Regions from separate parts of the Stenotrophomonas forensis genome, predicted to be linked through region 1. Evidence: predicted binding sites of a transcription regulator. Region 1 holds the regulator's gene; the other holds the start of a gene.
What was found. The regulator HrcA, encoded in region 1, represses chaperone genes, less so after heat shock. The targets are predictions, from matches to a motif close to TTNGCACTCNNNNNNNNNGAGTGCNAA.

Region 1 (15,879 bases):
GCGCCGCGCAACTGTTCCACTTCGGCATGCATGCGTTCGCGCTGCGCGCCCAGCTCGTCCATCGGCACGCGATGCTTGCGCGCCAGGTCGTGCAGGCGGCCGAGGCGCCGCTCGTTCTCTTCGAACTGCTCGGGGTCGGCGTCGAGGTCGTCATGCACGCGGTCCAGCAGCGAAAGGGCTTCGTGCAGCTGGATCGAGGCATTCTCGATCAGGCCGTCCACCTCGCCCAGGCGCGGGTCATGTTCGATCAGGCGCGACAGCTCGTGGCGCACCTGCTGCAGCAGGTCCAGCGCGGAACTGCCGTCGTCGCCGTTGAGCTGGTTGCTGGCTGCCTGGCAGGCGGTCAGCAGGGCGCTGGCATGGGCCTGGCGGCGGTGGCTGGCGCCGAGCGCGGCGATCGACTCCGGTTCCAGGTCCTCGCGGTCCAGTTCGCGCAGCTGGTGCTCCAGGAAGCCGATCCGGTCACTCACGTCGCCCTGTTGCGACAGCGCCAGTGATTCGTCGACCAGTGCCTGCCACGCGGCGGCGGCGCGGCGCACCTGGCGGCGCGCGTCCTCGTTGCGGGCGTAGGCATCGAGCAGGGCCAGCTGCGACGGACGGGTCAGCAACGCCTGTTGTTCATGCTGGCCATGGATCTCCACCAGCAGCGCGGCCAGGTCGGCCAGCTGTGCGAGGGTCACCGGGCGGCCATTGATCCAGGACCGCGAGCCGCCGTCGGCACGGATCACGCGGCGCAGCTGGCACTGATCTTCATCGTCCAGCTCGTTGTCGGCCAGCCACTGGCGCGCGGCCTGCAGCTGGTCCAGCGCGAACTCGGCGGAAAGCTCGGCGCGGGCCGCGCCATGGCGGACCACGCCGCTGTCGGCGCGCAGGCCGGACAGGAAGCCCAGCGCGTCGACCATCAGCGACTTGCCGGCGCCGGTCTCGCCCGAAACCACGGTCATGCCGGGCCCGAACTCCAGTTCGGTGGCGCGGACGACGGCGAAATCCTTGATCGAAAGATGTCTGAGCATGGGTAAGAGGTATCAGCAGCCGCGCAACGCTAGCACGCGGGCGAGGGAGGTCCAATGACTTGCCAAGGGGATGCGCCGCCATTATCTAGTGTCCGTGTCTCACAGGTTGATTCCATGCACGGTTCTCCCGACCAGCTTGCCCCGCGTGCGCGCCATCTGCTGCGCACGCTGATCGCGCGTTACATCCAGGACGGCGAGCCGGTCGGCTCGCAGACGCTGGCGCGTGTGGCCGGCCTGGAGGTCAGCCCGGCCACCATCCGCAACATCCTCGGTGACCTGGAGGACCTGGGGCTGCTGGCCTCGCCGCATACCTCGGCCGGGCGCATTCCGACCGCGCATGGCTACCGGGTGTTCGTCGACAGCCTGCTGCAGATGCAGCCGCCGGGGGAGGGCGAACTGGCCCGCCTGCGCCAGGAGCTGGCCGGCGGCGGCAGCACCCAGGCCCTGCTGGGCAGCGCCTCGGAGCTGCTGTCGGCGATGAGCCACTTCGTCGGCGTGGTCAGCGCGCCACGGCGCGAGCAGTTCGCCTTCCGCCAGATCGATTTCGTGGCGCTGGACGGGCGCCGGGTGCTGGCGATCCTGGTGTTCGCCGACAACGAGGTACAAAACCGGGTCATCGAGACCCGCCAGGAGTTCGCGCCGGGGCAGCTGGAGCAGGTCGCCAACTACCTCAACGCCCATTTCGCCGGGCTGCCGATGGCCGAGATCCGCACCCGCCTGCTGCTGGAGCTGCGCGACGCCCGTTCCGAACTGGAGCAGCTGCTGGCGCACAGCATCGAGCTGGCTGAGCAGGCCCTGCAGCCAGCGGCCGACGACATGCTGGTGGCCGGCCAGACCCGGCTGATGGGCGTGCAGGACCTGTCCGACCTGGAGCGCCTGCGCGAGCTGTTCGAGCTGTTCTCCAGCAAGCGCGAGATCCTGCAGCTGCTGGAGCGGACCATCCAGGCCCCGGGCGTGCGCATCTTCATCGGCGAGGAGACCGGAATGATGCCGCTGCAGGGCGTTTCGCTGGTCACGGCCCCCTATACCGCCAACGGCCAGGTGCTGGGCGTGCTGGGCGTGATCGGGCCCAAGCGCATGGCCTATGACCGCATGATCCCGCTGGTCCAGGCCACCGCTGATGTGCTGGGCGCGGCCTTTTCGCCGGCCGGTCGCACGCCGGGGACATCCGACGCTTGAAACGCAGCATCCCGCCCACACTAGGGTGGGTGGAGGCGGAGATTGACCGCCAGGGACCCAGACATGAACCACGAACATCCAGATATCGAATCCCAGCAGACCGCCGCCGATGCGGCCGCCACCGCCGGCGTCAACGATGAACTGGAGCGCCTGCGCGCCGAAGTTGAACAGGTCAGGGCCGATGCGCTGCGTGAGCGCGCCGACCTGGAGAACCAGCGCAAGCGCGTCGCCCGTGACATCGAGCAGGCCCGCAAGTTCGCCAACGAGAAGCTGCTGGGCGAGCTGCTGCCGGTATTCGACAGCCTGGATGCCGGCCTCAAGGCCGCCGGCGATGATCCGCACCCGCTGCGCGAGGGCCTGGAGCTGACCTACAAGCAGCTGCTGAAGGTCGCCGCCGACAACGGCCTGGTCCTGCTGGACCCGACCGGCCAGCCGTTCAACCCGGAACACCACCAGGCCATCAGCCAGGTGCCGACCCCGGGCGCCGCCCCCGGCACCGTGGTGACCGTGTTCCAGAAGGGCTACCTGCTCAACGAGCGTCTGCTGCGGCCGGCGCTGGTGGTGGTGGCCGCCGACTGACGGCAGCGCCGGGCCTTGCCCGGCAACGTTTTCCAGGCGCTGAACACAGCGTTCGGGAGATGGCTTGAATGTTCCACGAGCCTCCCCCACATCGTATTCATCCACCGGCCGAACGGCCGGACTGACCCCAACAAGCATCCTCAGGAGTCTCCCCCATGGGCAAGATCATTGGTATCGACCTCGGCACCACCAACTCGTGCGTGGCGATCATGGACGGCGGCAAGGCCCGCGTCATCGAGAATTCGGAAGGCGATCGCACCACCCCGTCGATCGTCGCCTACACCAAGGACGGCGAAGTCCTGGTCGGCGCCTCGGCCAAGCGCCAGGCCGTGACCAACCCGAAGAACACCTTCTACGCGGTGAAGCGCCTGATCGGCCGCAAGTTCACCGACGCCGAAGTGCAGAAGGACATCGCGCACGTCCCGTACGGCATCCTGGCCCATGACAATGGCGACGCCTGGGTGTCGACCAGCGACGGCAAGAAGATGGCGCCGCAGGAAATCTCGGCCAAGGTGCTGGAAAAGATGAAGAAGACCGCCGAGGACTTCCTCGGTGAGAAGGTCACCGAAGCGGTCATCACCGTGCCGGCCTACTTCAACGACAGCCAGCGCCAGGCGACCAAGGACGCCGGCCGCATCGCCGGCCTGGACGTCAAGCGCATCATCAACGAGCCGACCGCGGCCGCGCTGGCCTATGGCCTGGACAAGGGCGACAACAAGGATCGCAAGATCGTGGTGTACGACCTGGGCGGCGGTACCTTCGACGTCTCGGTGATCGAGATCGCCAACGTCGACGGTGAGAAGCAGTTCGAAGTGCTGGCCACCAACGGCGACACCTTCCTGGGCGGCGAAGATTTCGACAACCGCGTCATCGAGTACCTGGTTGAAGAATTCAACAAGGACCAGGGCATCGACCTGCGCAAGGACCCGCTGGCCCTGCAGCGCCTGAAGGACGCCGCCGAGCGTGCCAAGATCGAGCTGTCCAGCGCCCAGCAGACCGAAGTGAACCTGCCGTACGTCACCGCCGACGCCTCGGGCCCGAAGCACCTGAACATCAAGCTGACCCGCGCCAAGCTGGAAGCGCTGGTGGAAGACCTGATCAAGAAGTCGATCGAGCCGTGCCGCGTCGCCCTGAACGATGCCGGCCTGCGTTCGAGCGACATCAGCGAAGTGATCCTGGTCGGTGGCCAGACCCGCATGCCGAAGGTGCAGCAGGCGGTGACCGAGTTCTTCGGCAAGGAACCGCGCAAGGACGTCAACCCGGACGAAGCCGTGGCACTGGGTGCGGCGATCCAGGGCGGCGTGCTCGGCGGCGACGTCAAGGACGTGCTGCTGCTGGACGTGACCCCGCTGTCGCTGGGCATCGAGACCATGGGTGGCGTGTTCACCAAGATCATCGAGAAGAACACCACCATTCCGACCAAGGCCTCGCAGGTGTTCTCCACCGCCGAGGACAACCAGTCGGCCGTGACCGTGCACGTGCTGCAGGGTGAGCGCGAACAGGCCCGCTTCAACAAGTCGCTGGCCAAGTTCGACCTGTCCGGCATCGAGCCGGCCCCGCGCGGCCTGCCGCAGGTGGAAGTGTCCTTCGACATCGACGCCAACGGCATCCTGCACGTGTCGGCCAAGGACAAGAAGACCAACAAGGAACAGAAGGTCGAGATCAAGGCCGGTTCGGGCCTGTCCGAGGAAGAGATCGCACGCATGGTCGCCGACGCGGAAGCCAACCGCGAGGAAGACAAGAAGTTCCAGGAGCTGGTGCAGGCCCGCAACCAGGCCGATGCCCTGATCCACGGCACCCGCAGCGCGATCACCGAGCACGGCAGCAAGGTCGGCGGCGAAGTGATCGGCAAGGTCGAGGCGGCCCTGGCCGACCTGGAAACCGCGATGAAGGGTGACGACAAGGCGCAGATCGAAGCCAAGTCGAAGGTGCTGGAAGAAGCCGGCCAGTCGCTGTTCGCCGCGGCTTCGGCCGACCAGGGCGGTGCCGCCCCGGGTGCCGACGCCGGCAACGCTGGCAAGGGCAACGACGATGTGGTCGATGCCGAGTTCACCGAAGTCAAGGACGACAAGAAGTCCTGATCCGGACCGACGCGGGACGCTGCCTGGCAGCGTCCCGTTGTCGCATCAGGGTCCTGGCCGCCACCGGCGTGTCGGGGCGCCCGACGCAAGAGCGGACCTGGTTCCGCTCTTCCGCTTTGACGAATCCCGACTTTCCGGAACCAGATTCACGATATGAGCAAGCGCGATTACTACGAAGTGCTGGGCGTTGCCCGCACCGCCACCGACGACGAGCTGAAGAAGGCCTACCGTCGCTGCGCGATGAAGTTCCACCCGGACCGCAACCCGGGTGATGCGGCGGCCGAAGCCTCCTTCAAGGAGTGCAAGGAAGCCTACGAAGTGCTGTCCGACGGCAACAAGCGCCGCATGTACGACAGCCACGGCCACGCTGCGTTCGAGCACGGCATGGGCGGTGGTGGCGGTCCGGGCGGCCCGGACATGAACGATATCTTCGGCGATATCTTCGGCAACATCTTTGGTGGAGCAGGCGGTGGCCCGCGCCAGGCCCGTCGCGGCGCCGACATCGGCTACGTGATGGAGCTGGACCTGGAAGAAGCGGTGCGTGGCGTTGAGCGCCGCATCGAGATTCCGACCCTGGCCGAATGCGGCGACTGCGATGGCAGTGGCTCCGAAGACGGCAAGGTCGAGACCTGCAATGTGTGCCATGGCCGCGGCCAGGTGCGCATCCAGCGCGGCATCTTCGCCATGCAGCAGGCCTGCCACAACTGCGGCGGCCGCGGCCAGATCATCGCCAAGCCCTGCAAGACATGCCACGGCAACGGCCGTGTCGAGGAAGACAAGGTGCTGTCGGTGAAGGTGCCGGCCGGCGTCGATACCGGCGACCGCATCCGCCTGCAGGGTGAGGGCGAGGCCGGTCCGGCCGGTACCCCGCCGGGTGACCTGTACGTGGAAGTGCGCGTGCGCGAGCATGCCATCTTCCAGCGCGATGGCGACGACCTGCACTGCGAAGTGCCGATCCGCATCTCGCAGGCCGCATTGGGCGACACCGTGCGCGTGGCCACCCTGGGGGGTGAGGCGGAGATCCGCATCCCGGCCGAGACCCAGACCGGCAAGCTGTTCCGTCTGCGCGGCAAGGGCGTGCGTTCGGTGCGCAGCCGCAGCGAGGGCGATCTGTACTGCCGCGTGGTGGTGGAGACCCCGGTCAACCTCACCAACGAACAGCGCAAGCTGCTGGAGCAGTTCGAAGCCACCTTCGTCGGCGAGGAAGCACGCAAGCACTCGCCGAAGTCGGCCACCTTCATGGATGGCGTGAAGGGCTTCTGGGACCGCATGACGTCCTGAGTTTTTCAACGGAAAAGTTGAACGAAAGCGCCGGGCCAAGCCCGGCGTTGTCGTATGCGGTCAACGGAAAAACGCCGCCGGCGTCTGCCCCAGCTGCCGCTTGAACATGCTGGTGAACGCGCTCGGGCTGTCGTAGCCCATCGCCAGCGCCACATCGATGACCTTGTCGCCGACCGCCAGTCGCTCCAGGGCGGCCAGAAGCCGCGCCTGCTGCCGCCATTGCCCGAAGGTCATGCCCAGTTCGCTGGCAAAATGGCGCTGGATGGTCTTCACGTCCACCTCCAGTGCCTGCGCCCAGTCCTGCAGCGTGGCGTCATCGCCAAGGTGCTTCTGGATGTGCTGGCAGATCCGCTGCAGGCGCGGGTCGGTCGCGGCGGGCAGATGCAGTGGCAGCACGTCCATGCGATGCAGTTCGTCCAGCAGCAGGCGCACCACGCGGCCATCTCGGCTGTCTTCGATGTGCTCGCCCTTGATCAGCGTGGCAGCCTGCAGCAGCTCGCGCAGCAGGGGTGCCACCTGTACCGCGAACGGTTCGGCCGGCAACTGCGGCGCGAACAACGGGTCGATGTACAGGCTGCGCATGTGCACGGCGGCGATGCAGTCGACCGCGTGCACCATGCCGGCCGGCATCCAGATCGCACGGGTCGAGGGCACCACCCAGCGGCCCACTTCCGAGCGCACCACCATCAGCCCCGAGATGGCATAGACCAGCTGGTGGCGCTGGTGCTTGTGGCCTGCGATGTGGGTACCGGCCGGGTACTGGGTGACCCGATAGGTGACCGGGCGATGCTGGGGGACGTCGCGCCAGGGCGCCGCCGGATCGACGTCGCTGGCAATGTCCTTTTTGCGATAGGCCATGACCCGAACGCGGCAGAAGGGAGGGGAGGGCAACCGTAGCATGCGTGGCTCGCCCCCAACCTGACTGCGTCCATGTCCGCCCTGGCTTCTCCCGCAACGACCTCACGCCCGGTGGCTCCCGGTGTGCTGGCTGCCATTTCCACCTCGCATGTCGTCAACGACATGATGCAGTCGCTGATCCTGGCCATCTATCCGGTGATCAAGGGCGGCTTCAATCTCAGCTTCACCCAGATCGGCCTGATCACGCTGACCTACCAGCTCACCGCCTCGATCTTCCAGCCGTTGGTCGGCATGGCCACCGACCGGCGCCCGGCGCCGTACTCGCTGCCGATCGGCATGGCCTCGACCCTGTGCGGCATGCTGCTGCTCGGCTTCGCGTCGAGCTACGCCGTGGTGCTGCTGGCCGCCGCGATGGTCGGCATCGGTTCGGCGATCTTCCACCCCGAGGCCTCTCGCATCGCGCGGCTGGCCTCGGGCGGCCGTCATGGCTTCGCGCAGTCGGTGTTCCAGGTCGGCGGCAATTTCGGTACCGCGCTCGGCCCGCTGATCGCCGCTGCGGTGATCGTGCCGTATGGCCAGCACGCCGCCTCGTGGTTCGCCGGTGCGGCCCTGATCGGCATCGCGCTGCTGACCTATGTCGGCCGCTGGTATGCGCTGCACCTGGGCACGCCGCGTCCGGCCAGCACCGCGTCGATGGCGCCTCGGCATCCGCCGCGCACCGTGGCCAAGGTGCTGGCGATCCTGCTGGTGCTGATCTTCAGCAAGTACTTCTACATGGCCAGCATCGGCAGCTACTTCACTTTCTACCTGATCCACCACTTCGGCATTCCGGTGGCGCAGGCGCAGCTGCACCTGTTCGCATTCCTGGTGGCGTCAGCCGCAGGTGGTTTCCTGGGTGGCCCGCTGGGTGATCGCATCGGTCGCAAGCCGATCATCTGGACGTCGATCCTGGGTGTGGCGCCGTTCGCGCTGATGTTGCCGCATGCGGATCTGTTCTGGACGACGGTGCTGGCGGTGCTGATCGGCTTCGTGCTGTCCTCGGCGTTCTCGGCGATCGTGGTCTACGCGCAGGAGATGATGCCGCACCGCATCGGCATGGTGTCGGGCCTGTTCTTCGGCTTCGCGTTCGGCATGGGCGGATTGGGCGCGGCCGTGCTCGGCCTGCTGGCAGACAAGACCAGCATCGAGTACGTCTACCAGCTGACCGCGTTCCTGCCGCTGCTGGGCATCGTGGCTGCGTGGCTGCCGCCGTCGCGGCCTGCTGCTCACTGAGGGGTTTTGCTTTGCAGGGCTTGCAGCCCTGCACCTGCTTAAAGCCGAAGCAACAGCCGAAGCTGGTTTCCTGAGGGTTGGCGGGGTGGGTCCGGTTGAGGGGGACGCCGTAAATACGTCCATGTAGGCTTGGTCGCGGCATCCATGCCGCTCACACCCCCTCAACCGGACCTACCCCGCCTTCGACAGTTTTCCGCGATCTGGCAGAGCGGCGTTTTGCTCTGGTAGGTGTCGACCTTGGTCGACACGGATGAATTCATTCGATGTCACACAGATGTGCCGACCAAGGTCGACACCTACCAACAGCACACGGAATCTGTCAGAGGTGGGGCGGTGTCGGAGTGCGGGGTGTCAGCCGCATGGATGCGGCTGCCAAGCCCCCATGGATGGGTTCACGGCGTCCCCGCACTCCGACACCGCCCCTCCATCCCAGGGAATGCGAGCTTTTGACGTTGCCGTTGCTGTTGCTTCGGCAGGTGCAGGGCGCAGCCCTGCCGAACCCTCCACCGGGCGTAGAATGCTGGCATGAGCGAATCCCTTGACAACCACCTGGTCCACGGCCGCCGCCAGCGGCCCGACGGCCCATCGCCGATCGATGTCATCTCGGTCCAGTCGCAACTTGTCTACGGCCACGCCGGCAACAGCGCCGCCGTTCCGCCGATGCGCGCGCTCGGCGTTCGCGTGGCGGAAATCCCGACCGTGCTGCTCAGCAACGCGCCGTTCTACGACACCACCCGCGGCCGCGTGCTGCCCGCCGACTGGTTCGCCGACCTGCTGCTCGGTACCTACGAACGCGGCCTGCCGCAGCGGGCCAGGATGCTGGTGTCCGGCTACTTCGGCAGTACCGCCAACGGTGCCGCGTTCGCCGACTGGCTGGACGAGATCCTGCCGGCCTGCCCACAGCTGCGCTACTGCCTCGACCCGGTGATCGGCGATACCCATACCGGGCCCTATGTCGAGCCTGGCCTGGAAGCGATCTTCGCCGAGCGCCTGCTGCCGCATGCCTGGCTGGTCACGCCGAATGCATTCGAACTGAACCGCCTCACCGGCATGCCGGCGTTGGCGGAGGCCGATGCCATCGCCGCCGCCCGTACGTTGCTCGACCGTGGTCCGCAATGGGTGATCGCGCACAGCGTCGGTGGAAACCCCGGCGAGCTGGTGACCCTGGCGGTCGGTCGCGGGGAAACCTGGCGCTGGACCTCGCCGTTGCTGCCGGTGGATGTGGCCGGCACCGGCGATGTGCTGATGTCACTGGTGGTGTCGTTCCTGCTGCGCGGCGAATCGATGCAGCAGGCGATCTCGCGCGCCATTGCCGGTACCCATGCAGCGCTGGAGGCGACCCTGGACAACGGCTTCGAAGAGTTCGACGTGATCGCCGCGGCGCCTGCCGCACTGGCCGAAGGCACGCGCTTCCGCGCCGAACGCGTGGCATGAGCGATCTGCACGAACGCACGCCGCGCACGGTCGGTATCGTCGGCAGCGCCGGCGCCTACGGGCGCTGGCTGAGCCGCTTCTTCCAGCAGCACATGCAGCTGCAGGTGATCGGCCATGATCCAGCGGACCCGGCCTCGCACACGCCGGAGCAGCTGCTGGCGCAGGCTGACGTGCTGGTGTTCTCGGCACCGATCCGGCACACGCCTGCGCTGATTGCCCAGTACGTGCAGCAGTCGGCGGGGCGCGAGCAGGACCGCCTGTGGCTGGACGTGACGTCGGTGAAGGAAGCGCCGGTGCAGGCGATGCTGGCCTCGCAGGCTGAAGTGGTCGGCCTGCATCCGATGACCGCGCCGCCCAAGGCACCGACGCTGAAAGGCCGGGTGATGGTGGTGTGCGAAGCGCGGCTGCAGCACTGGCAGCCGTGGGTCGACGCGTTGTGCGCGGCGCTGCAGGCCGAGTGCGTGCGCGCCACCCCGCAGCACCACGACCAGATGATGGCGCTGGTACAGGCGATGGTGCATGCCAGCCACCTGGCCCAGGCTGGCGTGCTGCGCCAGTACCAGCCGCAGCTGGGCGATCTGGCCGCGATGATGCCGTATCGTTCGGCGTCGTTCGAGCTGGATACCGCGATCATTTCGCGCATCCTGTCGTTGAATCCGGCCATCTACGAAGATATCCAGTTCGGCAACCCGTACGTGGCGCCGATGCTGGAGCGGCTGATCGGCCAGTTGCAGTCCCTGCAGGCACAGGTCGGGCAGGGCGACGACGGCGCACGCGGCGCATTCCGTGAGCAGCTGTTGTCGGCCAACCGCAGCGCCTTCGGCGAGCAGGCACTGTCTGACGGCAACTACACCTTCGAGCGGGTGGGCTACCTGCTGGCGGACCTGACCGAGCGCAATGCGCTGTCGGTGCATCTACCAGAAGACCGGCCCGGTTCGCTGCGTGAGCTGCTGAATGTGTTCGAGCAGCACCGCATCAGCCTGGCCTCGATCCACTCCTCGCGCACGCCAGGCGGCGAAGTGCATTTCCGTATCGGGTTCGTGGCGGGTAGCGACCCGGCAGCGATCGCAGCGGCGGCGGCCGAGGTGGACGCCAGCGGCATCGGCCGGGTGCTGGGCTGAATTCATCCACAGGCAGTGTGGATGATTTCTGCGCAAACGTGTGGATAACCGCGCGCAGGCCTTGGCAGCCAAGGCTGTCAAGACGGTTGGCGATAAATTGATCACGCTATTGATAGCGTCGAGCCATGCTCGACTGCCTTGGCAAAAAGCGTGTCGACCAAGGTCGACACCTACCAGCGCGGGGCGATGCGGAATCCCCAGCGCGGGGCGATGCGGAATCCGGTGGCGCCGGGCCATGCCCGGCAAACCTCAGATCGTCAGCCGCAGCTCGCCGCCGCTGGTGGTGAACTCGCGGCCGTTGCGCACCAGCTGGCGGCCATCATCCAGCTCGTAGCGCGGCGTGGCCTCGGAGTGGTGCCCGCTGCCATTCGCCTCGGGCTTGAACTCGATGATGATGTGGCTTTCGCCATTGCTGTCGACGGCGGGAAACTGACGGAACGACATCGTGCACCTCCTTCTACGGACTGCGAACGCTGCTTTTGGTCGCCAGCTTGGTCCGGCCGATGTTAGGCGACCGTCATCAATCGATGAACTGCAGCCTAGCCAGTTCAGCGTACAGACCGCCTTCGGCCAGCAACTGTGCGTGCGTGCCCTCGGCCACGATACGGCCCTGGTCCATCACCACGATGCGGTCGGCCTTGAGCACGGTGGCCAGGCGGTGGGCGATCACCAGCGTCGTGCGGCCGGCCATCAGCCGCTCCAGCGCCTGCTGCACGCTGTACTCGCTCTGCGCGTCCAGCGCGCTGGTGGCTTCGTCCAGCAGCAGGATCGGTGCGTCCTTCAGCAGCGCACGGGCAATCGCCACGCGCTGCTGCTGGCCGCCGGAGAGGCGGGCGCCGCGCTCACCCAGTTCACTTTCGTAGCCCTGCGGCAACGCACGCAGGAAGCCATCGGCCTCGGCCGCGCGTGCGGCCTGCTCGACCTCGTCGTCGCTGGCCTGCAGACGGCCATAGCGGATGTTCTCGCGCGCACTGGCCGCGAACAACGTCGGCTGCTGCGGTACCAGTGCCAGCTGCGCGCGCAGTTCGGCAGGGTCGGCCTGGCGCACGTCGACGCCATCCACGCAGATGCGGCCGCTGGCCGGATCGTGGAAACGCAGCAGCATCGACAGCACCGTGCTCTTGCCGGCGCCGGACGGGCCGACCAGGGCCACGGTTTCGCCGGGCCGCACGTGCAGGGTGAAATGATCCAGCGCGGCCTGGTCCGGCCGCTGCGGGTAATGGAACACCACATCGTCGAACTGGATTTCGCCACGCAGCGGCTGCGGCAGTGCGTGCGGCTGTGCCGGCGCACGGATCTCGATGTCTTCCTGCAGCAGTTCACCGATGCGGCCCATGCCACCGGCCGCCCGCTGCAGCTCGTTCCAGACTTCGGCCAGCGCGCCGACCGAGCCGCCGCCGATCAGCGCGTACAGCACGAACTGGCCCAGCGTGCCGGCGCTCAGGCGCCCGTCGATCACGTCGTGAGCGCCCAGCCAGAGCACCCCCACGATGGCGCCGAACACCAGCAGGATGGCGCTGGCGGTGACCAGCGACTGCGCACCGATGCGGCGGCGCGCGGCCTTGATCGCGTCGCCAAGCGCGTGGTCGAAGCGGCCGCGTTCGTATGGCTCACGGGCATGGGCCTGCACCGTACGCACCGCACCGAGGGTCTCGCTGGCCAGGCTGTTGGCATCGGCGATGCGGTCCTGGCTGTTGCGCGCGACGGTGCGCAGCTTGCGCGCGCCGATGATGATCGGCAGCACCGCCAGCGGGATGCCGAGCAGCGACCACGCTGCCAGCCTCGGGCTGGTGACGAACAGCATCGCCAGGCTGCCGACCACGGTCACGCTGCTGCGCAGGGCGACCGACATCGTCGAACCGACCACGCTGCGCAGCAGTTCGGTGTCGGCGGTCAGCCGCGAGACCAGCTCACCGCTGCGGCTGCGATCGTGGAAGCCGGCGCCCAGCTGGATCAGGTGCGCGTACAGCTGGCTGCGCAGGTCGGCGACGACCTTTTCGCCCAGCAGCGACACGAAGTAGAAGCGCGCGGCGGTGCCCAGCGCCATCACCACCGCCACCAGCATCAGCAGGGCGAAGGCACGGTTGATCTGGCCGCCGCTGCTGAAGCCGTGGTCGATCATCTGCTTCACGGCCGGTGGCAGGCTCAGCGTGGCGGCCGAAGAGACAGCCAGGGCCAGCAGCCAGGCCGTGAACAGGCCGCTGTGGCGGCGCACGAACGGCCATAGCGTGCGCAGGCTGCCAAGGCGGCGCAGCGGCGGGGTCGAAGCGGGGGCGTCGTCCTTGTCAGTCATCCTGGTCGTCGTCTTCTATGCGGATACGGTCACGGGTGGCGTCGCGCAGGCGGATTTTCAATGCGTCGACCTGATCGGCAGGCAATTCGATCCGCAGGCACACGCCATTGGCATCGAACTGTTCATCACGCTTCCCGGCACCAAAGGCGGGAAGGGTGGCATGCAGGCTGCCCAGGTCCTCGAAGCCGGCCAGCAGCTGCAGGCGGGCCATGGTGACCAGCGGCAGGCGTGGCGCGGTGCGCAGGCACTCGGCGGCGGCACCGCCGTAGGCGCGGACCAGGCCGCCGGCACCGAGCTTGATGCCGCCGAACCAGCGCGTCACCACCACCATCACCCGGTCGAAACCCTGGCCATCGATGGCGGCCAGGATCGGCCGCCCGGCGGTGCCTGCGGGCTCGCCATCGTCGCTGGAGCGGTAGTCCTGCCCATGGCGGTAAGCCCAGCAGTTGTGCGTGGCATCGGCCACTGCAACCTGCTGCAGGAACGCCATCGCCGCCGCGGCGCCATCAATCGGCGTGGCATGGGCAATGAAGCGGCTGTGTTTGACTTCCAGCGTGTGACTGACCGGCTGGGCGAGGGTATCGGGCATCTCCACCATTCTACGGTGTTGCGCCCGACCTCCGTGGGTCTCAGTCGTCCAGCAACGGGCGAAGGTCGCGCGGCAGGCGCGATTCTGGATACTGCTCGATGTAGCGTTCCAGGCTGGCGCGGGCAAGGTCGCGCTGGCCCGCATCGCGGCGCTCACGGATTTTTTCCAGCCACTGCCGGCGTGGCAGGCGCGCGTCGGCGCCGACTTCTGCCTGCACCGCATCGGCACTCAGGCTGGCATCGCTGCTGCGGCGCATGACGCCCGCCGCGGAACGGCTGGCGGCCTCGCGCTTCATCGAGGTGATCTGTACCCGATCCAGTGCCTGCGCCGGCTCGGCGTTGGCTGCGGCGTTGTCCATGGCCGCTTCGGCCGTGCGTGCCTTGAGCGCCGCTGCCGGAGCGGGCGCGAATGCCGGAGCAGGTGCCGAGTAGGCTGCCGGGGCCGGTGGCGCAGGCGGAGCCGCTGCTGGTGCGGCTGACGGTGTGGCAAAAGGCGTATCGGCGGCGGCCTCTGCCGCCCTTGAGCGCGCGGCGCGTGCCGGTGCGTCCACGGGTGCAGGCTTGGGTGCTGCCGCCACTGCGGGTGCACGCTCGGCGGAAGCCGGTGCGGGCGTGGGGGTGGCCATCGGAGCAGCCATCGGAGCAGCCTCGGGCGTTGCCGGCGGTGCAGCCGGTTCTGCGGCTGCCGCCGTACGGTCCGCGGCGCCGCCTGCAGCAGGCGGCGCGTCGGCTGCGATCTCGGCAGCAGCAGGTGCTGCAGCGACGGCTGCTTCACCTGCCGGGACCGGCGGTGGTTCCGGGCGCAGTTGCCAGGCGATGCCGATGGCGAACACCATCGAGGCGGCGATACCGAACACGGCCGGCCAGCGCGAGCGTGAGCGCCGTGCGCGGGGTGCTTCCGGGGAGGCGGCGGTTGCGGCGGCCGGTGCGTCCACGGCGGCGCGCGCCGCGGCCAGGATGGCGGCGTCGAGCGCGGCCGGCGGCGCCTGTTCGGCGCGACGGCCGAGCAGGCGGGCCAGCTCGCGTTCTTCCGGCGTCAGCGGTTCGTCTCGGTTCATGCGTTCAATCCCGCACGCAGCTTGTCCATCGCATAGCGCAGCCGCGATTTCACTGTTTCCCGGCCTACGCCGGTGATCTGGCCGATCTCCTCCAGGCTCAGTTCCTGATCCAGCCGCAGCTGCAGCACTTCGCGCTGCTCGGGCGGCAGTTGTTCCATCGCCAGTTGGATGCGGCGACGTTGTTCGAATTCGGAAAGTTCGGCTTCCGGGGTCTGCCCATCCTCGATGGCGGCCAGGCGCAGGTCGGCGTCGGCCGGTGCGGAGGGACGATGGCGGGCGGCACGCCAGTGATCGTTCAAGCGGTTATGGGCGATGCGGAACAGCCAGGTGCTGAATGCCGCCTCGGGCTGCCAGCCGGCGCGGGCGCTGATCACCCGCTGCCAGACGTCCTGGAAGATCTCCTCGGCCAGCGCGTTGTCGCGCAGTTGCCGCAGCAGGAAGCCGAACAGCCGCTTGCGATGGCGCGCATACAGGCTTTCGAACGCGCGCAGGTCGCCACCGGCCCAGGCCAGCATCAAGGCTTCATCGGTTGGCAATGCGCTGGCTTCCACGGCGTACAGGGTAAGGCCTGCAGGCGATGGCGCATAGCCGGTGGCGAGGGCGGGCAGGGCAGGGTTCATGGCGCGCAAGGGGCTACGGACAGCAGGAAAAACGTACGGGCGCACGATTCGGGGTTTGCGGGCTTCCATTGCCCCCCGGGTGGCGCGCTATGCTCGACGGCTCAGGGGAGGCGACGCACAGACGGCGCCAAGAGATTGTCATTTGTCCACGTATGCTGAACCGGCGGAAGAGCCACCACACGAGGTCGTGCTGAGCACGGCGCTGGTGCGCGCGCTGCATGCGCTGTTGCCGGAATCGGCGGTGGTCCGCGTGGGCTGGGATGACCCGCAGCTGGGCTGTGGCCAGGGCGGATGGCCCTTGCTGGCGGTGACGGGGTGCGCCTCCGGGGAACCTGGCATCGGCGATGGCCAGCACGGCTGGGAGTACGACGGTGCGCGGCTGCTGCTGTCGGTGGCCGGCGCGGCGCCCTCGTCCGCGTGGTGGGGGCTGGCCCGGCAGGCGATGGAACTGGCCCTGCAGCGTGGCCGCCAGGCCGGGCAGATCAAGGCGCTGGAAGAGGCC
Region 2 (15,879 bases), 2.3 Mb from region 1:
CTTGAACTGCAGCTGCACCTGGCCACGTTCGGGGGCGGTGGCGGTCAGCGCGAACGCCTGGTCCACCGGCAGCAGGTCCTTCTCATCCAGCGCGAAGGCCGGCAACGAGAGCCACAACAGGGCGCACAAGGCGGCGCCACGCGCAAACAGAGTCTTCAATCAGTGTCCTCCCGGGTCTGTGCCCGGATCCAGTCCAGATACGCCGGCAGGCCGGCCCGGGTTTCGACCGCGATGCACTCCGGGAGTTCATACGGATGCAGTTCGACGATCCGGGCAATCGCGTCATCGACGCGGCTCGCGGTGGTTTTCACCAGCAGCTGCAGCTCGCTGTCGGTGGTCACCTCGCCCTGCCAGCGGTAGGTCGACTGCGCGCCATCGAGTCGGGTCACGCACGCAGCCAGGCGCTCGCCGACCAGCGCGTGCGCGATGCGCTCGGCACTGGCCCGGTCCGGGCAGGTGGTCAACAGCAGCAGGACGGGATCGAGGGTCGACATGACCGTCGAGTATAGGGCCGCCGCCGGGCCAGGGCCCGGCGGCAGCAGTGCACCGCTGCGTTGCGCGGTCAGTTGGCCAGCTGGCAGGTGGCCGGCTTGGCCGAGGTGAACAGGGCCGGGGTGGCCCACTCGGGGTGGTCGATGAACGGGTTGCGGTTGCCCTGGAACGAGTAGATCACGTCATTGCGCGAGCGCTCGGCGTCATCCGGCGGGTCGGACAGGTGCCAATCGATCAGCGTCGAAAGCAGGCCCATGTAGGCCGGCGAGCTGCTGGTCTTGACGATCTTGCTGCGGTCGTCGGTCAGCTCCAGGTCCGGCTCGGACTGGCCGGTGGCCGCATCCTTGCCGCCTTCGTAGCGGATCGCCATGTACATCACCGCACGCGCCATGTCGCCCTTGCGCTTGCCCCACACCTCGAAGGTGCCGGCGTTGCCGTCCGGCGTGCGCACCCAGTTGGAATTGCCGGGGTAGCCGCCGCTGCCACCGCCCTGGCCGTTGTTGGCTTCGGTGGCGCGCTCGCCGCAGTTGGCGTCGCACTTGGCGAACGGCTTGTTGCCACGGTCGGCGTTCCACTGCGCGTCGGTCAGGTACAGCATGTGGGTGTCGGTGTAGGGCGCATACGGCAGGCCCTTGTCACCGGTGGTGCTGGCAAAGCCCAGCGAGTTCGGCCAGGTGTGCTCGCGGTTGTACTTCAGGCCACTGCCGCTGCCGGCGCGATCGGTCACCTTGGCGTAGCTGCGGTTGCGGTACGCATCCAGGATCCTGCCGCTGTTGTTCGGATCCTCGTCGGCAATCTCCAGGATGGTCCAGGTGCTGGTGCCCGAGCCGCTGTACGGGTACGCGGTATGGCCCTTGATGGTGGCATGCAGCGAGCAGCGCAGCTGGCTGGGGCTGGAGGTGTTCACCTTCGCGTAGTAGCCGGCCGGCACGCCCGGGTTGCCCGGGTCGGGATTGCCGCCGGTGCTGGCCACGGTGAAGGCGATGCGGCTGTCGGCGGCCGGATGCGCGCCCTGCAGGTCGGTGATGCGCCCGGCGCGGATGTCGAAGCGGCAGGCCTCGCCGGCCACCAGCGCGGTGTTGGTGGACAGCTTCACGCTGCGTCCGCTGGCCGGGAAGGTCAGCGGCACGCTGCCGGAGGTGCCACAGCTCAGCGCGAAGGCACCGCTGGCCAGGTTCACCGTCTCGCTGAACACCACTTCCAGATCGGCGGCGGCCGGGAAGGTGGTGCTGCCCTGCGCCGGGGTGGTGGTGGACACCGACGGCGGCGTGTTCGGGCCCGGGGTGCCACCGCCGCTGAAGGTCTGGCCGTTGTTGCAGCTGCCGAATGTCTGTCTGGCCGACTCGGCCCAGGTGAAGTGCGCGTACTGGCTGCCGCTGCCGGTCAGCTGCAGCGAGGTGCCCGGCGCCGTGCTGTTGGTCTCGGCCACCGGAATGTTCTGGCTGGTCATCCCGGCAGCGGGGCCACCGGAAGCGGTGATGGCGCCCTCATAGCTGAGGAACTGGACCACCTTGCCGCTGGCATCGACCAGGGCGATGCCGTCGTTCGGGCCGTTCTGGAGGCCGTTGGTCGGGTAGTTGACCACCGCGATGGTGGCGCTGCCGCAGCCGGCGGCGGTGCCGGCCGGCACCGGGTTGTTGGCGTAGACCACCGCGGCCGAGGCGTTGGCGCCGTTGTACAGGTACAGGCGGTAGCCGGACAGGTCCTCGCCGGCCGTGGCCACGACCTCGATCGCTTCGCCGACGTCACCGGCCGGGGTGCTGTCGTCGTAGTGCAGTTCGTTGATGAAGACCTCGGCCTGGGCCGGCGCGGCGGCCAGCGCCAGCAGGCAGGCGGCGGCAAGCGGGGACAGCAATCGCATCGACTACTCCTTGTGATTGGGAATGCGCGGCCGAGCCTAAGGCCGATCCAGTGACACTTTGTCGTAAATGAACGTCAGATATCTGACAGTGCGACGCGGATCACCAAATGTCGAGGATTCCCCTGTGGGGATGCCGCACCGCACGCGACGCGCAGTCTTCACGCGGACGTGGGTGTCCGGCTCCGGCACGATGAAATTTTTTCCGGCGGCGGCCTTGAAAGGCCCTGGGGCAGCTCCATCTCTGTCCTGCTCCCGATTCGTCGGGCTTTTTCGCGAGCAATGCTGGCAGTCACCTGGGGTGAGTGCTAACATCGCCAGACTTTTTCAGACCAATCAATAACTTAAGAGGTCTCTCATGAGCATCAAGCCGCTGCACGACCGCGTTGTGGTCAAGCCGATCGAAGCCGACGAAATCTCCGCCGGTGGCATCGTCATTCCGGATTCGGCCAAGGAAAAGTCCACCAAGGGTGAAGTCGTGGCCGTCGGCCCGGGCAAGCCGCTGGACAACGGCAGCGTGCGCGCGCCGTCGCTGAAGGTTGGCGACAAGGTCATCTACGGCCAGTACGCCGGCAGCTCGTACAAGAGCGAAGGCGTCGAGTACAAGGTCCTGCGCGAAGACGACGTGCTCGCCGTCATCGGCTGAGCCTCGGCGCGACCTGCTTTCCTGTAAGACATCCCCTTTCGTCGCCGGGCCCGGCCCGGCGCAAACTATCGAGGTAATCGCAATGGCTGCCAAGGATATTCGTTTCGGTGAAGACGCCCGTTCGCGCATGGTGCGCGGCGTCAACGTTCTCGCCAATGCCGTCAAGGCCACCCTGGGCCCGAAGGGCCGCAACGTCGTGCTGGAAAAGAGCTTCGGCGCTCCGACCATCACCAAGGACGGCGTCTCCGTCGCCAAGGAAATCGAACTGGCTGACAAGTTCGAGAACATGGGCGCGCAGATGGTGAAGGAAGTTGCTTCGCGCACCAACGACGACGCCGGCGACGGCACCACCACCGCCACCGTGCTGGCCCAGGCCCTGATCCGCGAAGGTGCCAAGGCTGTTGCCGCCGGCATGAACCCGATGGACCTCAAGCGTGGTATCGACAAGGCCGTCGTGGCCGCCGTTGCCGAGCTGAAGAACATCTCCAAGCCGACCGCCGACGACAAGGCCATTGCCCAGGTCGGTACCATCTCGGCCAACTCGGACGAGTCGATCGGCCAGATCATCGCTGACGCGATGAAGGAAGTCGGCAAGGAAGGCGTGATCACCGTTGAAGAAGGCTCGGGACTGGACAACGAGCTGGACGTGGTCAAGGGCATGCAGTTCGACCGCGGCTACCTGTCCCCGTACTTCATCAACAACCAGCAGTCGCAGACCGCTGACCTGGATGACCCGTTCATCCTGCTGCACGACAAGAAGATCTCCAACGTCCGTGACCTGCTGCCGGTGCTGGAAGGCGTCGCCAAGGCCGGCAAGCCGCTGCTGATCGTTGCCGAAGAAGTCGAAGGCGAAGCGCTGGCGACCCTGGTGGTCAACACCATCCGTGGCATCGTCAAGGTCGTGGCCGTCAAGGCTCCGGGCTTCGGCGACCGTCGCAAGGCGATGCTGGAAGACATGGCCGTGCTGACCGGCGGCACCGTGATCTCCGAAGAAGTGGGCCTGTCGCTGGAAAAGGCCACCATCAAGGACCTCGGCCGCGCCAAGAAGGTGCAGGTTTCCAAGGAAAACACCACCATCATCGATGGCGTGGGTGACAAGGCTGCCGTCGACGCACGCGTCGGCCAGATCAAGACCCAGATCCAGGACACCTCCTCCGATTACGACCGCGAGAAGCTGCAGGAACGCGTGGCCAAGCTGGCCGGCGGCGTTGCCGTGATCAAGGTCGGCGCCTCGACCGAAATCGAAATGAAGGAAAAGAAGGACCGCGTCGACGACGCCCTGCACGCCACCCGTGCAGCCGTTGAAGAAGGCGTGGTCCCGGGCGGCGGCGTTGCCCTGGTCCGTGCGGTCACCTCGCTGGCTGGCCTGAAGGGCGCCAACGAAGACCAGAACCACGGCATCCAGATCGCCCTGCGTGCGATGGAAGCCCCGCTGCGCGAAATCGTGGCCAACGCCGGTGAAGAACCGTCGGTCATCATCAACAAGGTCAAGGAAGGCACCGGCAGCTTCGGCTACAACGCCGCCACCGGCGAGTTCGGCGACATGCTGCAGTTCGGCATCCTGGACCCGACCAAGGTGACCCGTTCGGCGCTGCAGAACGCTGCCTCGATCGCTGGCCTGATGATCACCACCGAAGCCATGGTTGCCGAAGCTCCGAAGAAGGACGAGCCGGCCATGGGTGGCGCGGGCGGCATGGGCGGCATGGGTGGCATGGGCGGCATGGACTTCTAAGTCCACGCCTTCCCGACGTAATGAAAACCCCGCCGGAAGGCGGGGTTTTTTTGTGGGCGTGGTGGGCGATGCAGTCAACGCACGAACGGCTTCTTCGCCCCGTACTCCCATTCCCAGGGCGCGCCGGTTTCACCCAGCACGAAGCGCACCAACGCCGGGAACGCCGCCTCGGCACGTACATCGTTGCCCAGGATCACCACGCAGCGCTGGCCCTGTTCGATGCACACCAGCGTATTACCCACCGCATCATCGTGGCCGCCCTTGTAGAAGCCGGCACCCTGCGGGCCCTGGAAGGTCACCACGCCCAGCCCCGCCGCCAGGTCCCGGTGCCGTTGTGCAGGCGGCAGCTCCGGCTGCAGGGTGGGGAACTGGCTGGCAGTGGTGATCGGCAGCTGCGGCCGCACCAGCTCCCTGCGCATCGATGCAGACAGCCCGTCGCCACGCACATAGCCGGCGGCGAAGCGGGCCATGTCGCCGATGGTGGTATCCATCGAGCCGGCCGCGCGCACGCGGCTGCGCTCATCGTGCGGCTCGGCGGCGCCCTGCGCGGTCCAGCCATCGGCCAGATTGCCGGCGAAATCCTCGCGCCACATCATGCTGGTGCGGGTCATGCCGAAGCGGTCGAACACCCGCTGCTGCATCAACGCGCCCACATCCTCGCCCAGCCGCCCGCGTTCGATCACGAACTGCAGCAGGATCAACCCTTCGCCGGAATAGCCATAGCGGCTGCCCGGATCGAAGTGGAACTTCAGCCGGCCGTCCGGTTCGAGGAACCCGAAGTTGGCAAAGCCACTGGCGTGGTTGAGCAGCAGGCGCGGGGTGAGCTGGCGCCAGCGCGGGTCATCGGCCAGCACGCTGTAGTCGGCGTACTTCTTTGGCTCGGGCGGGTAGTCCGGCAGGGGCTTGTCCAGTGCTGTGGCGATGCTGGCGTCCAGCCCGATCCGCGCATCCTGTGCCAGCTGTGCGACCAGATGACCGAACGCCATCTTGGTCAGCGAGGCGGCGTACATCACGGTGTCGGTGCGCAGCGGCTCGCCTGCGGCATTGCGTTCGCCATAGGCGGCCACGTGCACCACCTTGCCGCCATCGATCACCGCCAGCGCCATGCCACGCGCCTGTGCGGCCCGCATCAGGCGCTGCGCTTCGGCATCGATGCGGGCCGGCGAGGGTACCGGGGGGGGGCGGCCAGTACGGCCAGCGGCAACAGCGTCAGCAACAACAGGGCAGCACGGCGCATGCGTGGACCTCCTGGCAGGACGTGGCGCGATGCTACGCCAGCCCGCCGCCGGCGTCATGGTCTGGCCTCAGCTGGCGGTCGGGCGGCGCAGGCAGATCCGCGCCGCGCCTGTGCTGATGTCGACCTGGCCACCGCGCATGGCATCGGCGCCCAGGATCAGCGCGGGGCGCTTGTCCAATCCGATGGCCTTGAACACCGGCAGCTCACTGATCCTGACCTCCATGGCCGGGTGCTGCCAACCGTCGCTGCGCAGGCCGGGCAGGGTATACAGCCAGGTCGGGTGCGGCTTTCCGCCCAGGCCTTCGGTGCCCTTGCTGCGTACGCGCACGCGCGGATCGCTGCCATCGGTGCGCAATCCCAGGGCGCGCGCGGCGGCATCGTTGAGTACGGTCTGCGCAGCGCCGGTATCGACCACGGCAACGGCAGCGATGTTCGTTCCGCCGAAGGTGAGGGTGATGAATCCGAAATCGCGCAGGCCCTCGGCGCGGTCCGGCAGTGCATTGGCCTGGCAGCTGTCATCGTCGAAGTGGAGGGTGCCGGTTCTCGACAGCGACAGCTCACCTCGAACGAAGTCCCAACGGGTGTCCCAGCGTGCGGTCAGGTCATTGCCGACCAAGCCGTCGATGGCGGGGTCGTCGCCCTTGGTCAGCGACGCCAGATCGGCCTGCAGTGCGCTGGCCTGCAGCTGCCAGCTGCCGAGCTGCCAGGTGGTGGTGCGCGTGCGCCGCAGCTGCGCGCCCGAGGTACTGGCGCCTTGGGCGATCGAAACCTCGGCCGTGCCATCGACCAGGCCGTAACGGCGTACCACGCGCCCATCGACCAGCGTGGCGCCGGCCGCACTGTCGACCACGAAGCGCAGCGGTTCGGCCCGGCCGTCCAGCGAAAGCGCCACCGTCGGGTGCCCGCCCTGCATCCACATCGGCAGCACATGTTCGGGGGTGTCGGCGGCCAGCGTGGGGAAGGCGGCGGCAAGCAGGGGCAACAGGGCGAGGCGCACGGGAAGTCTCCTGGGTTGAATGGGGAGGCCCATTGGCGCGCATCGGCGTATCGCGGGAATATCGGCGTTGATACCGTCCTGATACACACCTGCACGATACTGGCCGCATGAACACTCCCGCCCGGGTCATCGTTGTCGATGACGATGCCAGCATCCGTGATGCCATTGCCGACTGCCTGATGCTGCACGGCTACCAGGTGCGTGTGGCCGCCGACGCCGCGGCGTTGGATGTGCTGCTGCAGAGCGAGCGGCCGGACGCGATCATCCTGGACTGGATGATGCCGGGCGAGGATGGCCTGTCGGTGTGCCGCCGGCTGCAGGCACGCGCCATCCCGATCCTGATGCTGTCGGCGATGGGCACCGCACCGGATCGCGTGATCGGTCTGGAAATGGGGGCCGATGACTATCTGGCCAAACCTTTCGATCCGCGCGAACTGCTGGCGCGGGTGCGGGCACTGCTGCGCCGGCAGGACAAGCTGCGCATCCAGGTGGCCAGCGAGCTGCGTTTCTGCGGCTGGCGATTGTTTCCCGAGCAACGCCGCCTGCTTGCGCCCGATGGCAACGAGCTGGCGCTCAGCCGCGGCGAATTTGCCCTGTTGTTGGCGCTCGCCGAGCGCGCAGGGCGGGTGCTGGGACGCGAGCAGCTGCTGTCGTTGACCCGGGGCGAGGACAGCGAGAGCGTCGACCGTGCTGTCGACCTGGCGATCAGCCGCCTGCGCCGCAGGCTGGGCCAGGCGGCACCCGGCGCAGAGGCATTGGTGCAGACGCTGCGCGGCGAAGGCTATCGCTTCGACGCCGAGGTGGAGGTGCTGTGAGGGCGCGCTGGTCCACCGCGCGCTGGGTCGGGATGCTGGCCCTGGCCAGCCTGCTGCTGGCCACCCTGGTCAGCGTGGCGGTGGTGGGCTGGATGCCGCGACCGCCGCCGCCGCCGATGCGGCTGGACCAGGCCATGCAGGTGTTGCGGGGTGAACGCTCCGCCGCGATGTTGGGCCTGCACCTGGAAACCCGCATGTCTCCACCCGAGGGCCTCAGCAATGACTGGCTCACCCAGCTGGTGGCCACGCAGCTGGGCCAGCCGCTGGAGCACGTAAAGCTGGTCTGGAGCAGCCGCGGCAAGGCCCCGGAGGTGCAGGTCATCGAAGGCGGCGCCGTGCTCGACGCCAAAGCGCGTGCGGACGCATTGCAGGCGCAGGTCGCGGTGCTGACCGCAATGCAGTGGACGCCGTTCGAACTGGCCGTGCGCCGGGCTGATGGTCGATGGCAGGTGGTAGGCAGCGACCACAGCGATCTGGCAGCGTGGCGCCGGCAGGTCGTGCTGGCGCTGGTGACGGGAACCGTGCTGCTGGCACCGCTGGCTGCATGGGCCGCGATCCGCCTTGGCCGGCCCCTGCGGCGGCTGGCCGAGGCCAGCGCCAACGTGGACCTGCAGGCCAGCACACCGCTTCCGGACGACGGCCCACGCGAGGTGCAGGTACTGGCCCGCGCGATCAGCGCCGGGCGCGAGCGGTTGCACGAACAGGCGCAGGAGATGACCCGCATGCTCGCCGCCGTCGCGCACGATCTGCGCACACCGTTGACCGGCCTGCGCCTGCGTGCGGAGTTCGCGCCACCACAACAGGCGGCGCGGATGGTGGCCGACATCGAGCGCATGGACACGATGATCGAGCAGGTCCTCGACTATGCGCGTGGCGAGCTGCAGCCATTGCAGATGCGCCCACTCGACCTGGCCGCGCTGCTGGAGGAATGCGTGCAGAGCGCGCTGCTGCGCGGCGTCGATATCTCCCTCGACGGACCGGATGCGCTGTCGTGGCAGGGGGACGCGCTGTTGCTGCGGCGGGCGATCGACAATCTCATCGACAACGCTGATCGCTACGCGGGGGCGGTACAGCTGCAGGCCGCCCTGTCCGGCAACGTGGTGCAGCTGGACGTGATGGATCGCGGCCCCGGCGTCGACCAGGCCGACCGCGCGCGCCTGCTGCTGCCCTTCCAGCGCAGCGAGGGCTCACGCAGCCGCACTACCGGTGGGACCGGGCTGGGCCTGGCGGTCGCTGCCAACGTCGCGCGACGGCATGGTGGCGAGCTGCTGCTGCTGCCCCGCGAAGGCGGCGGACTGATCGCCCGGCTGCTGCTGGCAAAGCACTCCTGACATCAACACTTGATCGACCCTGACGTTATTTTCATATTATGATTAGCTGACTAATCATAATCATGCGGCCGATGATCGAAGCCAAGCACCATGCCCTGCTGGAGGAAGCGCAGCGACGTGGCCACAGCAATGTCGCCCTGCTGCGGCTGTGCTTCCAGTTGCTGTCGTTGTCTTCGGCGATCGATCACGACTGCGCCAGCCGGCTGGCGCCACATGGGCTCAGCGAAGGCCGCTTCATCGTGCTGTTCCTGCTGCACGGTGCCGGTGGCACGCTGCCGCCGCATGCGCTGGCAGAGCGCGCGGGCGTCACCCGCGCCACCATCAGCGGCCTGCTTGATGGCCTGCAGCGCGAAGGCCTGCTGCAGCGTCGCAGTGATGCCGAGGATGGCCGCCGCCTGCAGATCGTACTGACCGCGAAGGGCACGCGCCTGGCGGAAACACTATTCGAACGGCATACGCTGTGGATCGGTGGCCTGTTCGATGGCCTGGATGCGTCCGAGCAGCAGCAGCTTTCGCAGCTGCTGCACAAGGTCTGGCTGCACACCGACGCCGGGCGCGGGAGCGGGGCATGAGTGCGGTGACCACGCAACGCCAGCACGCGCTCAACAGCGGCCGCGTTGCGACGACCCATCTGGCCGAGTGCCTGGCGGTGGACTTCGGTGAGTTGCTGCGGTGCGTGGCGCCGTCGCTTGAACCGGCAGCGCTGCAGCGCATGCGGGACGCCTCAGGCAAGGGCATCACCCAGCGCATGGCCCTGGCCGCGCAACTGCTGCGTGAAGCGGGGCAGGGCGCGCCTGCGCTCTGGCAGCATCACAACTCCGATACCGTGCGCGGCTGGGCCTGCTACCTGATCGGCAGTGATTCCCGCGCAACCCTGGCAGAGAAGCTGCAGCAGATGCGCACGCTGGCCGATGACCCGCACTTCGGTGTGCGCGAATGGGCGTGGCTGGCGCTGCGCGCGGACATTGTTACCGCGCCGCTGCAGGCGCTTGAGCACCTGCAACCGTGGACACAGGAAACATCACCCTACCTGCGCCGGTTCGCCTGCGAAGCACTGCGTCCGCGCGGCGTGTGGGCCACGCACATCGCGCCGTTCAAGCAGCATCCGCAACAGGCATTGCCGTTGCTGGAAGCACTGGCCGACGACCCTGAACGCTATGTGCAGGACTCGGTCGGCAATTGGCTCAACGATGCCGGCAAGACGCAGCCGCAGTGGCTGCGTGACCTGTGCGTGCGCTGGCAGCACGAGCACCCCGGTGCCGCCAACGCCTACATCCGCAAGCGCGCACTGCGTTCGCTGCGGTAGTGCCGGCCGCTGACCGGCTAGCCCCGGCCATTCAAGCGGGCATGGCACATGCGCCTGTCACCCAGACACGGTAAACAGTGCATTGCCCATGTCCGTCCGCAGGGAAGTTGATCATGCAGAGCACGCTCCAGGTCACGCTGTTCGGCCCTCTGGGTGAAACCCCGGCGTTGCAGTTGCCGGAACAGGAGGGGCCGTCGGTGGCCATTCCCGAAGCGGTCCTGCGGCGGCTGGTCTCCGATCTCTACACCGCGCGCTCGTTGCTCAACCCCGAGCAGCTGGACGAGGCCCGGCAGGAGCTGGGCCGCGTGCTGGAGCGCTGGGCCGACATCCATGAAGGCCTGCTGCTGGATGTGGAAGTGCATGGCAGATGAGCGACTTCGCGTGGTTGCCGCCGCATGGGTCGCGCCGGCGCGCACCTCGCTGAACCGTGTCCCCAGTTGCGGATGAAACATTTTGCACTGCGCAAAAGCTGTGCTATCAATACATCCCATGAACGCAGCCGCTACCCGCTTTTACTGGTATTACTTTCCGAAGCCTCTGGCGGAGGAAGGACTGCGCTCACCCTGAAGAAAGCTTCAGACGCATTCCCGAAAGCCGCCAGCGAACCTGGCGGCTTTTTTCATGCCGCCACGCTGGGGACCCCCAACGTTCCGGAGACCCCCCGCAATGCCCCCGCACACCGACGACCTGCGTATCCGCACCATCGAACCGCTGACACCGCCTGCCCAGCTGCTGGCGATGCTGCCGTGTGACGATGAAGCCTCCGACACCGTCAGCGCCTCGCGCGCGGCCCTGCACCAGATCCTGCACGGCCGTGATGACCGCCTGGCGGTGGTGGTCGGCCCGTGCTCGATCCACGATCCGCATGCGGCCATCGAGTACGCCCAGCGCCTGAAGCCACTGCGCGATGCGCTGGCCGGCGAACTGGAAATCGTCATGCGCGTGTACTTCGAGAAGCCGCGCACCACGGTGGGCTGGAAGGGCCTGATCAACGACCCCGACCTGGACGGCAGCTTCAGGATCGACAAGGGCCTGCGCATCGCCCGCGGCCTGCTGCGCGACATCAACAAGCTTGGCCTGCCGGCCGGTGTCGAATTCCTCGATGTGATCTCGCCGCAGTACATCGCCGACCTGGTGGCCTGGGGCGCGATTGGTGCGCGCACCACCGAAAGCCAGGTGCACCGCGAACTGGCCTCGGGGCTGTCGTGCCCGGTCGGCTTCAAGAACGGCACCGATGGCAACGTCAAGATCGCTGCTGACGCGGTGGGGGCTGCCTCCAATCCGCATCATTTCCTGTCGGTCACCAAGCAGGGCGGCACCGCCATCGTCTCGACCACCGGCAATCCGGACTGCCATGTGATCCTGCGCGGCGGCAAGCAGCCGAACTACGACGCAGGCAGTGTTGCCGAGGCCTGCCAGGCGCTGGCCAAGGCCAAGCTGCCGACCCGCCTGATGATCGACGCCAGCCACGCCAACAGCCTGAAGAACCCGGACAACCAGCCGAAGGTGATCGAGGACATCGCCGTTCAGTTGGAAGACGGCGAACAGCGCATCGTTGGTGTGATGATCGAGAGCCATCTGGTCGGTGGCCGCCAGGAACTGGTGGAGGGCCAGCCGCTGGTCTACGGGCAGAGCATCACCGATGGCTGCATCGACTGGGACACCACCGTGACGGTGCTGGAGCGACTGGCTGCGGCCGTGCGCGCCCGTCGTGAAGTAAAGGTGTCTGAAGCCGCTTGATTGCGGCACGTGTGTGGATGGCGGCCAGCGCCTGCGGGGGTGCGGCCGCGATCAGGGTCGGTCGGAGTTGGAGGCCGACCCGTCCGCACCGGCGATGCGCCTGGCGCTGCGTAAGTGCGACAGCGCCAGGTACATCGCCGGGGTGGTGATATCGGTTTTTGTAGAGTCGAGCCACGCTCGACTGACGCAGTAGATCCACGCCACGCGTGGATGTGCGCCACAATGCGGCATCCTGTCCTTGCGGCTGCCGCCATGAACGAATTGATCATCCCTGACGCTGCACAGCGCGACGAATCGTCCGTCGAGATGATCCGTGTGTGGATCGCCGAGCGTGGGCTGCACACATCACTGAAGGTGGGTATGTATGATGATCGCCCCGGTATCCGCGAGGAACGTGCCTGGGGGCGCATTCTGGCCGATGTTGCCCAGCACGTAGCCGACGCGCTGGCGACCAGCCACGGCATGGACCGTGACGTGGCGATCGAGGCCATCAAGGCCGCCTTCAACGAGGAGTTGCAGGCGCCCTCCAGCGGTCGGTCCGGCGGGTTCGTCGTGCGCCACTGACGGCCGATCCCGGTCGAGCATGGCTCGACTCTACATGGCCTTCTTTTTCCGCACCCTCGCCAACGCCAGGTACATCGCCGGCGTCGTGTACAGCGTCAGCCACTGGCTGACCAGCAACCCGCCCACGATCGCGATGCCCAGCGGCTGCCGCAGCTCCCAGCCCTCGCCATTGGCCAGCATCAGCGGCAGGGTGCCCAGCAGCGCCGCCAGCGAGGTCATCAGGATCGGCCGCAGGCGCAATCGTGCCGCGTCCATCACCGCATCCTGCGCACTCAAGCCACGTCGCTCACCGGCCAGGGCGAAATCGACCAGCAGGATGGTGTTCTTCATCACCACGCCCACCAGCAGGAACAACCCCAGCAACGCGATCAGGTTCAGTTCGTTGCCGAACACCCACAGCGCCAGCAGCGCGCCGATGCCGGCCGAGGGCAGGGTGGACAGAATCACCAGCGGCTGCAGGAAGCTCTCATAGAGAATCCCCAGCACCAGGTAGACCGCCAGGGTGGCGCCCAGCACCAGCCACAACTGCCGCGCGCGCAGGCTGTCCAGGCCACCGGCTTCACCGGACAGCTTGGCCTGCACCGTACGAGGCAGCATCAGTTTCGCCATCGCGGCATTGATCGCCTGCGTGGCCTGTTCCAGGCCCACGCCCGGCGCCAGCGAGAACTGGATCCAGATCGAGGCGAACTGCTCGCTGTGGTAGATGCGGTCCGGCGCCATGCCGTAGCGCCAGCTGGCGATGGTCGACAGCGGAATGCGCTGGCCACTGCCATCGATCACCTGCAGGCGCGCCAGGGTGCCTGGGTCCTGGGTGTGCTTCGGGTCCAGCTCCATCACCACGCGGTACTGGTTGAGGCTGTCGTACAGGGTGGCGACCTGGCGCTGGCTGAAGGAGTTGTTGAGCATGTTGGCCACGGTCTTCAGGTCCACGCCATGGCGCGCGGCGGCCTCGCGGTCGATGTCCAGCACCACCTGGCGCATGCCGGCCTCGCCCTGTGCTTCCACGTCCACCAGCTCGGGCAGGGCGCGCAGCGCGGCGCCGACCTTCGGCGCCCACTCGCGCAGCGGCGCCATGTCCGCCGACAGCAGCTGGAACTCGTACTGGCCGCTGCTGCCGCCGCCTTCCAAGCGGATGTCCTGGTCCACCCACAGGTACAGGTTGCCGCCGGGCAGTTTGGGCAGGCGCGCGCGCAGGCGGTCGATCACCTCCTGGCTGGACACCTTGCGCTCGGCCAGCGGCTTCATCTTGATCATGATGAAGGCGTTGTTGACCCCGTTGCTGCCACCGATGTAGCCGATGATGTCCTCGATGGCCGGGTCGGACAGCAGCAGCGTGCGGTAGGCATCGATCTTCGGCTGCATGGCTTGGAACGAGAGGCCATCGTCGCCACGGGCGAAGCCACGCAGCTGCGCGGTGTCCTGCTTGGGCACCACGCCCTTGGGCACCTGCTGGAACAGCCAGGCGTTGAGCGCGATGACCGCCACGAAGGCCAGCAGCGGCCAGCGCAGCCGGCGCAGGCAGGCCTGCAGCGTGCGCAGGTAGGCCTCACGCACGCGCTCGAACAGCGCGTTGCTGCCACGCTGCCAGCGTGAGGCGTGCTGCGCGTCATCGACGAACAGGCGCGCGCACAGCATCGGCACCAGACTGAGCGCAACGACCACCGACACGCTCATCGCCGCCACCAGGGTCAGCGAGAATTCGCGGAACAGGCGCTCGACGAAATCATCCAGGAACAGGATGGAGACGAACACCACCGCCAGCGCCACGTTCATCGACAGCAGGGTGGCGCCCACTTCGGACGCGCCACGCACCGCGGCCTGCCAGCGGTCGGCGCCCAATTCGCGGTGACGCGCGATGTTTTCCAGCACCACGATGGCATCGTCCACCACCAGCACCGCGGCTACGATCAGTGCCATCAGCGAAAGCGTGTTGAGCGAGAAGCCCATCAACGCCACCAGCGCCAGCGTGCCGAACAGCACCACCGGGATGGCCACGCTGGGCACCAGCGCCGCGCGCCAGTGGCCGAGGAAGCCAAGCACCACCAGCACCACCAGGGCGATGGCCAGCACCAGGGTCAGTTCGGCCTCGTGCAGGGTGGCGCGGATGACCGGCGAGCGGTCCATCACCAGCCGCATGTCGACGTTGGCCGGCAGCAGCGCGTGCAGCTGCGGCAGCTGCGCCTGGATGGCATCGACGGTGGCGATGATGTTGGCGCCGGGCTGGCGGCTGACGATCAGCAGCACGGCGGGGCGTTCATTGTGGAAGCCGCTGGCGTAACGGTCTTCCACCCCGTCGGCAACGGCGGCGACATCGCCCAGCCGCAGCGTGCGGTCGTCGCTGAACTTCAACGCCAGTTCGCGGTACTGCGCGGCCTGGCGTAGCTGCAGCGGCGCTTCCAGCTGCCACAGCTGGCGCTCGTCCCCCACCGCGCCCAGCGGGCGCACCGCATTGGCACGCGCGATGGCCTGGGCCACGTCCTCAAGCGCCAGGCCTGCATGGTTCAATGCATTCGGGTCCAGCGATACACGTACGGCGGGCAAGGCACTGCCCCCCACCTGCACTTCACCCACGCCCGGTACCTGCGACAGCTTCTGCGCCAGCACGGTGGAGGCCAGGTCATACAGCTGGCCGGGCGACAACGTACCCGAAGTCAGCGCCAGCGCAAGGATAGGCGCCTGCGAAGGATTCACCTTGCGGTACTGCGGCATGCCGGGCATGCCACTGGGCAGCTGCCCACGTGCAAGGTTGATGGCGGCCTGCACTTCACGTGCCGCTTCATCGATGTCGCGGCCGAGCACGAACTTCAATTCGATCTGGGTCTGGCCCTGGGTGCTGGCCGAGTCGATGCGTGAGATGCCGGGCAGGCTGCCCAGTGCACGCTCCAGTGGTGTGGCCACGGTGGCAGCCATCGATTCGGGCGAGGCGCCGGGTAGGCTGGCGCTGACTTCAATGGCCGGGTAATCCACCTGCGGCAGCGGTGCCACCGGCAACAGGCGCAATGCCAGCAGGCCGGCCAGCACCAGCGCCACCGCCAGCAGGATCGTCGCAACCGGGCGCTGCACGCAGGCCTGCGCCAAGCGCGCGATGGGGGTCACGCGCGCGCCTCGTCAACGACCACCGGGGACGCTGCACGGCCACGCTGCAGGCGATCAAAGGCCAG

Region 2: K5L94_RS19810 (co-chaperone GroES) is a predicted target of HrcA. The motif match lies at 2,636-2,662, and genes of this name have one in related genera.

What each region holds. Positions count from the first base shown of each region.
Region 1 is NZ_CP082270.1:1,996,860-2,012,738, forward strand. It holds gene recN (DNA repair protein RecN) at 1-1,013, opposite strand, end outside; gene hrcA (heat-inducible transcriptional repressor HrcA) at 1,128-2,192, shown strand; gene grpE (nucleotide exchange factor GrpE) at 2,256-2,771, shown strand; gene dnaK (molecular chaperone DnaK) at 2,927-4,852, shown strand; gene dnaJ (molecular chaperone DnaJ) at 5,006-6,133, shown strand; gene K5L94_RS09590 (AraC family transcriptional regulator) at 6,194-6,991, opposite strand; gene K5L94_RS09595 (MFS transporter) at 7,064-8,263, shown strand; gene pdxY (pyridoxal kinase) at 8,789-9,697, shown strand; gene K5L94_RS09605 (prephenate dehydrogenase) at 9,694-10,818, shown strand; gene K5L94_RS09610 (hypothetical protein) at 11,068-11,262, opposite strand; gene K5L94_RS09615 (ABC transporter transmembrane domain-containing protein) at 11,339-13,111, opposite strand; gene K5L94_RS09620 (IMPACT family protein) at 13,104-13,700, opposite strand; gene K5L94_RS09625 (hypothetical protein) at 13,741-14,757, opposite strand; gene K5L94_RS09630 (RNA polymerase sigma factor) at 14,754-15,272, opposite strand; gene K5L94_RS09635 (bifunctional diguanylate cyclase/phosphodiesterase) at 15,520-15,879, shown strand, end outside.
Region 2 is NZ_CP082270.1:4,311,037-4,326,915, reverse strand. It holds gene K5L94_RS19825 (protein-disulfide reductase DsbD domain-containing protein) at 1-159, opposite strand, end outside; gene cutA (divalent-cation tolerance protein CutA) at 156-494, opposite strand; gene K5L94_RS19815 (endonuclease) at 563-2,353, opposite strand; gene K5L94_RS19810 (co-chaperone GroES) at 2,709-2,996, shown strand; gene groL (chaperonin GroEL) at 3,079-4,728, shown strand; partial or broken gene K5L94_RS19800 (serine hydrolase domain-containing protein) at 4,803-5,965, opposite strand; gene K5L94_RS19795 (pepsin/retropepsin-like aspartic protease family protein) at 6,033-6,962, opposite strand; gene K5L94_RS19790 (response regulator transcription factor) at 7,070-7,777, shown strand; gene K5L94_RS19785 (sensor histidine kinase) at 7,810-9,108, shown strand; gene K5L94_RS19780 (MarR family winged helix-turn-helix transcriptional regulator) at 9,180-9,680, shown strand; gene K5L94_RS19775 (DNA alkylation repair protein) at 9,677-10,414, shown strand; gene K5L94_RS19770 (hypothetical protein) at 10,528-10,785, shown strand; gene K5L94_RS19765 (3-deoxy-7-phosphoheptulonate synthase) at 11,081-12,154, shown strand; gene K5L94_RS19760 (DUF5076 domain-containing protein) at 12,407-12,718, shown strand; gene K5L94_RS19755 (efflux RND transporter permease subunit) at 12,749-15,814, opposite strand; gene K5L94_RS19750 (multidrug efflux RND transporter permease subunit) at 15,811-15,879, opposite strand, start outside.